One region of the Pseudanabaena sp. FACHB-2040 genome, then DNA from elsewhere that is predicted to be linked to it. Evidence: riboswitches for the same ligand, from Rfam matches in the RefSeq annotation. Region 1 holds a riboswitch; the other holds the start of a gene.

Region 1 (4,208 bases):
GGCTGACCGTGATGAAGCTCAAAGACGGCGATGAACTGGCCTACGCCGTGCTGGCTAGGGCGGGAGAGCATCTGGTGCTGGCGACCTCCGGCGGGCGGCTGCTGCGCTTTGAGATCGACGATGACAACCTGCCGATTATGGGCCGTAATGCCCAAGGCCCTCAGGCTCTGCGGATGCGAAAACAGGAAACGCTAGTGGGCTGCGTGGCCATAGCTAAGGAGAGTAGCTGTGTGCTGCTGATCTCGGCTTTGGGCTTTGCTAAGCGTATGCCTGCCAACAGCGTAACCCTAGCCAGCCGGGGTGGTTTGGGAACGCAGGCGTTCCAGTTCAGTCTCAAGAGCGACACGCTGGCAGCTCTAACCGCAGCCGATCCAGGCACAGAAGCAACACTGATCACAACGGCGGATCGGGTGGCGCAGATTACGGTAGCCAAGGTGCCCCGGCAAGGGCGCAGTACGCCGTGCGATCGCATTCTCAAGCTGAACAAAGGAGAATCAGTTGCCGCTGTCACCATCGCCACCTTGCCTGATAATGGGTCAAATGGAAACGAGGGATAAGCACCACCGTGGCTCCTGTTCTAATTGAGAACGTCTACAAGACCTTTCCAGCCGCTCAGTTAAACCGTGCGGCTGATCCGTCAGGCTCCCATGAGGGGCTGACGGTGCTGCGGCGCATTCATCTAGACGTGGCCGACGGCGAGTTTATGGTGCTGGTAGGGCCTTCGGGCTGCGGCAAAAGCACCCTGCTGCGGCTGATTGCCGGACTAGAGGACATCTCTGCAGGCACGATTTGGGTGGGCGGGCAGCGGGTCAACGATTTGCCGCCCAAGCTGCGAGACATTGCCATGGTGTTTCAGAGCTATGCCCTCTACCCTCACCTGACGGTGTACGACAACTTAGCCTTTGGGCTGCGGCGAATGCGGCAGGGGGCAGGAGCAGTGCGGCCCGGCGTAGAAGACATAAAGGACGGGGATCTAGAGAAAGATGCCAATTTAGAACTGGCACAGATCCTCGCAACTAGCCGTTGGTGGGAAGACGCTCTGGGGTCGCTGACGCGGCGGCTGCCGCCTGCTCTGCGCTACATCTCTGAGGCCGAGCGGCTGATCGACGAGCGGGTGCGGGCCATTGCCAAAATGCTGCAGATTGGGCTGCTGCTGCATCGCTTTCCCCGGCAGCTATCGGGCGGGCAAAAGCAGCGAGTGGCCTTAGGCCGAGCCATGGCCCGCAACCCTCAGGTCTTTTTGATGGATGAGCCGCTGTCTAACCTCGATGCCAAGCTGCGCACCGAGACGCGGGCTCAGATCGTCAACCTGCAGCGCCAGCTCGGCATCACCACAATCTACGTCACCCACGACCAGGTAGAGGCAATGACCATGGGCGATCGCATCGCCATCATGAACCAGGGCCAAATTCAGCAGGTGGCTGCGCCGCTAGAGCTGTACCAGCGACCGGCCAACCGCTTTGTGGCTGAGTTTATCGGCTCTCCAACTATGAACTTTCTCACGGTGCAGGTGCAGTCTCCCAGTCTGCTGATTCACCCCAAATTCCGGCTATCCATTCCTAGCGAGTGGGATGAGCTGCTCAAGCCCTACGATGGCCGCACCGTGATATTGGGGATTCGGCCAGAGCACTTGAGCTTGGGTCTGCCTGCCCCCAAGAACCTAGAAACGCGGGTGAGCCGGGTGGAGGCACTGGGCAGCGAGACTTACCTGAGCGTTCAGTTTGAGGGCGAAACGCTGCAGGCCCGCATTGCGCCCGACCATGCTGTGACGCTGGGCGATACGGTGTGGCTTGCGATCGCAGCCGACAAAGTGCATCTGTTTGACCCCGATACCGGTCAGTCTCTGCGGGCAGCTGTTCCGGCTTAAGCAGGTGTCCATTGCCCCGGCCATAGGCACAACATGCATGTGTTATGCTGGCCAAGATTAAGGCGTTAGGGCTAAGGCCTTTAACGCTCTGCTTCGATTTCGACACCGTCTGCTGCGTGTCGCTTGGCACCCAGTTTTGTGAATGAAGAAATTAGACTACACGTCGCTGTTTTTAAGCATGGTTTCCCTGGTATGGATGCTGACCATGCTTCAAGAGTTGCCTGCGTTGGCTCAAGCTGCTACGGCTCATTCAGCCAATTCGCTGCTGGCTGAAAGGGTCTCTTTAACCCAACTAATCGAGCTACGTGCGGCTGCTCAAGGGAAGCCGGAAAAGCTGGCTCAGGGACGCGATCGCAGCTTATTAACTCTCTAATTACGTTCCATTGCGTGGCCACACCCGCGTGATATGCTGACCAATGCTAAGCCAGTTCCGGTGGGGACCAGCCATCGGGCGCTTTGTCATTTTGACGAGCGGGGGAAAGTCCGGTGTCAGTCCGGCACTGTCCCGCAGCTGTGATGAAAAGCCCAGCTTTTCTAAGTCAGAATGCCCGCTGGCGATCGCTTTGTTCCCCATCTGCGAGGTACAGATGCCCGTGTTGAATAAGATTTCTCAGCGGTTCAGCCGATCCCTTCTGGCTGGCTTGAACCGCAAGTTGATTGTCGGTGGGAGTGTGGTTCTAGCATCATCGCTGCTGATGCTGCCCGCTCAAGCCCACCATGCTACCGGCGGCAGCACGCCTACGAATGCCTTCACAGGCTTTATTTCTGGGCTGGCCCACCCTGTTATTGGTCCCGATCACTTTGCTTTTGTGGTTGCCGTTGGCCTGATTGCCGCCTTTAGCCTGCGCGGCATAGTGCTGCCCATTGCCTTTGTCTTGGCAACGCTAGCGGGCACCGGCCTGCATTTGCTGGGGCTGACCTTGCCGGGGGCTGAGATCGGGGTTTCTCTATCGGTGGTGCTGGCCGGGGTGGTGCTGGCGACTAACCGTAAGTTGGGAGTGGAGCCGTTGGCTGGGCTGGGTGCATTAGCGGGTCTGCTCCACGGCTATGCCTACGGTGAAGCTATTGTCGGAGCGGAAATGGCTCCCTTGGCGGCTTATCTGGCCGGATTTGCAGTCATTCAACTGCTGGTTTCTCTAGGCGTATTTTGGGCAGGCCGCAGGGTATTCAATCTCTCGGCTGGCCCGTCGCTGAATCTGCGCTTTGCCGGATTTGCGATCGCAGGGGCCGGATCCGCCTTTCTCTCTTCTGTCCTGCTGGGGTAAAGCACTATGCATAAAATTCCAGTTACCGTCGTCACCGGCTTTCTTGGAGCGGGCAAAACCACGCTAGTGCGCCATCTACTGCAAAACAACCAGGGCCGCCGCATTGCCGTTTTGGTCAATGAGTTTGGTGAAGTCGGCATTGACGGCGAGTTGCTCAAGTCCTGCCAGGTTTGCGATGAAGACGGCACCCCGTTAGACAGCAATATCGTTGAACTGGCCAACGGCTGCCTCTGCTGCACTGTGCAAGAAGAGTTTCTGCCCACCATGCAGGCGCTGATCCAGCGCCGCGACCAGATCGACTGCATTGTCATTGAAACTTCTGGACTGGCCCTGCCCAAACCCTTGGTGCAAGCGTTTCGCTGGCCCGAAATCCGCACCAGCGCTACGGTCGATGGGGTTGTGACCGTGGTCGATTGTGATGCGCTCGCCTCAGGTCGTCTGGTGGGTGACCTGGAGGCCCTAGAAGCCCAGCGCCAGGCCGATGACAGTCTCGATCACGAAACGCCCATTGAAGAATTGTTTGAAGATCAGCTCAACTGCGCCGATCTGGTGCTGCTGACTAAAGCCGATCATGTCTCTTTAGAAACCCGCCAGCATGTCGAGTCTTGGCTCAAAAATCAGCTGCCTGCTGGGGTGAAGATTGTGCCCTGTGAGCACGGGGTGATTAGCCCAGACGTGTTGCTCGGCTTTAATGCAGCGGTGGAAGACAACCTGGAGCAGCGCCCCAGCCACCACGACCACGAAGAGGAGCACGAGCACGACGACAACATTACCTCAGTGCCGCTCACCCTCGATCAGGCGTTTGAACCTAAGGCTCTCGTCGAGCGACTGCAGGCTCTAGTAGAAACGGCTGAGATTTACCGAATCAAGGGATTTGTAAACGTGCCCAACAAGCCGATGCGGCTGGTGCTGCATGGGGTTGGTAACCGGTTCGACTACTTCTTTGATCGGCCCTGGCGACCCGGTGAGCCACGCTTAACGCAGCTAATTGTGATTGGTCAGAATCTTGATTCAGACCAAGTACGTGCAGCGGTATTACAGCCACCCGTCTCGGTTTGACCAGTGTGCTTTGATTA
Region 2 (4,208 bases), on a different contig from region 1:
TTCGTCTAATGCTTTACCTGGAATGGATTTTGCTGGGGATTATGTTGCTGGGTGAGATTCGACCTACGCCCCATGCTGCGGCCGGAAAGTGGGGCTTGCTCTCCTCAGTTCTGATTCTGGCTAGTTTTGGGCTGATGGGTCTGAAGCTGCCCAGGGAAAATGCTTTAAGCAAGGTGTTGTATACGGCAGTAGAGTTTGGTCTACTGTTTTTAGCGTTTGAGCTGAACCGGCGAACGGCCTTTTTCCCGCTACTAGGTCTGATTATTGTCATGCGTAGCTGTCTGATCTTTCAGCAGGCAGGACGCTTGACGGTGGCCATTGGGGTATTTGGGGCTTTTCTGCTGATGCTGTTTCAGCCGATGCCGATGGCCCCGCCGCCACCCAGACGGCTCCCGCCTCCCGAACTGTTGACCCAAACGATTTTTACCCTCAAGCTCAATACAGCGGTAACCTTTGGCCTAACGCTGCTGTTTACCCTGCTGCTGATCAACACGCTGCTGTCCGAGCGTCAGAGCCGGGAAAAGCTGCTGCAGGCCAATGTGCAGCTGCGGCAGTACGCGCTCAGAATTGAAGATCAGGCAACGCTGCAGGAGCGCAATCGCATTGCCCGCGAAATTCACGATGCGTTAGGACATACCCTAACAGCTCAGAGTATTCAGCTAGAAAATGCTCAGCTATTTTTACCAACCGATGCTGGCAAAACCGCTGCTTTTCTACAGGAAGCCCAACGTTTAGGCGCTAGAGCTCTGCAGGAGGTGCGGCGTTCGGTTTCTATGCTGCGAGCCGACCCATTGCGAGGTCAGTCTCTGGAAGATGCGATCGCATCCTCCCTCAAAGAGTTCCAGCAGACGACCGGCATTACCCCTGCTTACACCCTGGCACTGACCCGCCCGCTACCCGCGGAATTTCGAGCAGCTTTTTACCGCATTTTGCAAGAGTCGCTAACTAACATTTACCGGCACAGCCTGGCCGACGAAGTGAGCATCCAACTGCTAGAGCAGGGGGAAATTGTGCAGCTGCAGATCAATGATAATGGCCGGGGGTTTGACCCTGAGGGCAACTCCACAGGCTTTGGCTTGCAAGGCATGCGAGAGCGTACCTTGGCTCTAGGCGGCCAGTTTCAGCTCTTCAGCCAGCCCGGCCAGGGCTGCCAGATTACGGTGAGACTACCGCTGCCGGGGATTGTTCTATGACCCATCCAATTCGCCTGCTGCTGGTAGACGACCAAATTATCATTCGCCAGGGTCTGCGCAGCCTGCTAGAGGCTAAGCCCGATTTAGAGGTAGTCGGAGAAGCGGCAGACGGGATGCAGGCTATCGCCCAAGTGGAGGCGCTGCGCCCTAATGTGGTGCTGATGGATCTGCGTATGCCAGGAATGGATGGGGTAGCGGCTACTCGCGCCATCTGCCAACAGTTTAGCGAGACGCGGGTACTGGTGCTCACTACCTTTGATGACAATGAGGATGTGGCCCAAGCCATGCGGGCCGGAGCCCGAGGGTACCTTTTGAAAGATACTCATTCGGATGACCTGGCTGAGGCTATTCGAGCCATTAACAAAGGCTATACCCAAATGGGGCCAGGGTTGTTGGAAAAAGCGATCGCACCTGCCCCACCGGCTACACCCGTCCAGCTGCCCCCCCAGCTAGTAGGCCTCACAACTCGGGAACGGGAAGTGCTTTGCCTAATTGCATCTGGAGCCAGCAACCGGGAAATTGCAGCTACTCTCTATATCTCAGAGCGCACAGTTAAGAACCACATCACCCGAATTCTGAGCCAGCTAGAACTGCGCGATCGCACCCAGGCTGCAATGTTTGTAAGTCCATTTCTGCCACTGCTAGGCCCATAGCTGGGTTAATCACAGGGTGCCAACGGCTGCCCCGACAGCTCCCGCAGGTGCTAACACCAATTCTCTAAATGGCCACTACCACCTATCCACTCTCCCACCCCCTACCTGCAGCACTTTTTTCTGGAATTGGTATAAGCTGGGAAGGCTTAAGTCGGTTCTAGCGGGGAGCAGCCGCTAGAGACTGGCATTTGGCACCGGTACTATCGGTCAGCTAGATGCCTATTGGGGAAAGTCCGGTGCAAGTCCGGCGCTGTCCCGCAACTGTAATTAGGCTTCGGCCTTTGAGTCAGAATGCCCGCCGACCTGCATACCGTTAGCTCTATCTGCGAGGTACAGAAGGTGCTCAAGTTATTTTGCGCTGCCAGTTTGGCTGCAGCTCAGCCACTCCCCGTTTGCCCAAGCCATCGCTACCGCCTAAGCTCCAAACGATTAACAACGGACACAGCCACTAGAAGCCTAGAGTAGACAAGTAATCTTTGCTCCAAGTCAATTTTAGAGAGATGCCGCAACCCTACGCTCGGCATCTCTAGCGTTGTCCTAATCTTTGAGTTTTATGACACCAGAACATACCCTTTTTGTCTGCACTCAATGTGCCACCGTTCGCGTCAACGATCAGACCCAAGGCAAAAGCGGCGGGCAAGAACTCCTAGAGGAGCTAACTCGCCTCGCGGCAACAGCCCAGCTACCCGATCAAGTTTCTATTGAGCCAGTTCGATGCATGTTTGCCTGTGAGAAATCTTGCATGGCTGCATTTTCTGCAGCAGGCAAGTACACCTACTTATTTGCCCATCTGCAGCCTGCGACTGCTGCCCCCGCTCTCATCGAGTGCCTTCGCCACTATGCGCTCAACCCTGAGGGTCTACTCCCCTACAGCATCCGCCCCGAACCACTAAAAACCGCTGTACTAGCTCGAATTCCGCCCCAGCTTGCGGTTTTGCCAGCGCCTAATCAGCTAGTTCAATCGGCCTAGAGTAAACTGCCCATCCCACCGCTTTGAGAGCGGTGGGTCAGGCTGACAATCGCTTCGATTAACTGATTAGACTCTATCGGCTTAGCGACATGTAGCTGAAACCCAACAGCGAGCGCCTGCTGTGCGCAAAGGGCAATCCATCTTCTGGAAAGGGATCTCCCAAAACCGTTGTACTTTTTCCAAAATTCAGCTAAATTTCTCCAAAATCCTTGTGGGTTTTCTTGCAAAGCCGAAAAATCGCTGCAGGTCAAATCGAGTCCTCACCTCTGCAGCAAAAAATACCCCTAGGTTGTCCTAGGGGTTGCTTTGAGTGTTCCAACATATTGATATTGTCAGGCTGAGAACGAGCAAACCCATCCGACCCAAGATGGACGAAAACGTAACAAAAGCCTGTTCTCAGTTAATAGAAGTAAACAACCGCCTATATAAGAAGAGCGTTTAGCCGTCAGCAAAACCAGGCTATGCAGGGTAAATACGCAATCGACGATTGGGTTCCTCTCCAAAGCTAGTCGCTTTGAGTTGATAGTGCTCAATCAGTTCGTGCTGTAATCGCCTGACTTTAGCTGAACGAGGCAGTAGCTCCACCGGCTGACCTTTGGGAATAACCACTTGCTCAACCGCAATTCGAGCTTCTTCAAGCGCCTCAAGCTCATGCTCACTACCTTCCTCTGAAAACAAGCTGAGTTCACCTGGCGCTAGGCTGGCTAGCGCATCTATTCCTAACAAACGCTGCAAAGCCCGAGTAATTTCTAGCACCGTATTCCCTTTGGCAATCTGAATCCGGATTTGTCGCTGCTTGGCCAAGCGTTCCAGCTTAGATTGGCTTTTACGGTGAGCAGGCAACGTCAAAATCGCGTCTGCCTCATCTAGCTCTCGCACCAAAACCACCGGCAATTTTAGGGTCGTAGCAATATGTTCAAGCTGCTGTCTGCTAATGCCATAAGGATACAAATGCAGACTGTGACCGTTAACCGCCTTAACCAAACGTTGAGTATCCAATTCACCAGTTCCTAACACAGCCTTATGAGCCGGATCTGCTAACGAAAGCTGCTGAGTTGGCTCCCAAGTTCCCAAAGTATCTCGCTGGTAGCCCTTGTGGTGAAAAGGGAGCACTTGCCCAACCGACTGTCGCCGAGACCGAGCTGCAGGGCTGATGAGAGAGCCCGAAGAAGATTTGGGCTCCTCCTGAGTGACTATGACTTCCCCACTCTCAGTAACTGTTCTGACCTGGGGATAAGGCTGTCGTCCCCGTAACAAAGCATCTACTGTCTCTGCAACGCTCTCATGGACTACCCAGCGCTGACGCTCTAACATTTCAACCGCAATATCAAAGGTAGGTGGCGCTTTACGCTCCAAAACACTCTTTTGGGAACCACGACGCCGTGCCTCGTC

The links. A riboswitch is a leader RNA that binds a small molecule or an ion and turns the genes downstream of it on or off. The one in region 1 is predicted to bind cobalamin.
Region 2: it holds a riboswitch for cobalamin, as region 1 does, so the genes downstream of both, H6G13_RS02945 (DUF1636 domain-containing protein) here and H6G13_RS21845 (HupE/UreJ family protein) in region 1, are expected to answer to the same signal.

What each region holds. Positions count from the first base shown of each region.
Region 1 covers NZ_JACJQO010000019.1:356,510-360,717, forward strand. Annotated here, with positions in the region: gene gyrA (DNA gyrase subunit A) at 1-557, shown strand, start outside; gene H6G13_RS21835 (ATP-binding cassette domain-containing protein) at 566-1,867, shown strand; gene H6G13_RS21840 (hypothetical protein) at 2,010-2,240, shown strand; cobalamin riboswitch at 2,281-2,438, shown strand; gene H6G13_RS21845 (HupE/UreJ family protein) at 2,464-3,132, shown strand; gene cobW (cobalamin biosynthesis protein CobW) at 3,139-4,191, shown strand.
Region 2 covers NZ_JACJQO010000002.1:245,441-249,648, forward strand. Annotated here, with positions in the region: gene H6G13_RS02935 (sensor histidine kinase) at 1-1,193, shown strand, start outside; gene H6G13_RS02940 (response regulator transcription factor) at 1,190-1,846, shown strand; cobalamin riboswitch at 2,034-2,164, shown strand; gene H6G13_RS02945 (DUF1636 domain-containing protein) at 2,400-2,816, shown strand; gene H6G13_RS02950 (hypothetical protein) at 2,813-3,067, opposite strand; gene H6G13_RS02955 (R3H domain-containing nucleic acid-binding protein) at 3,276-4,208, opposite strand, start outside.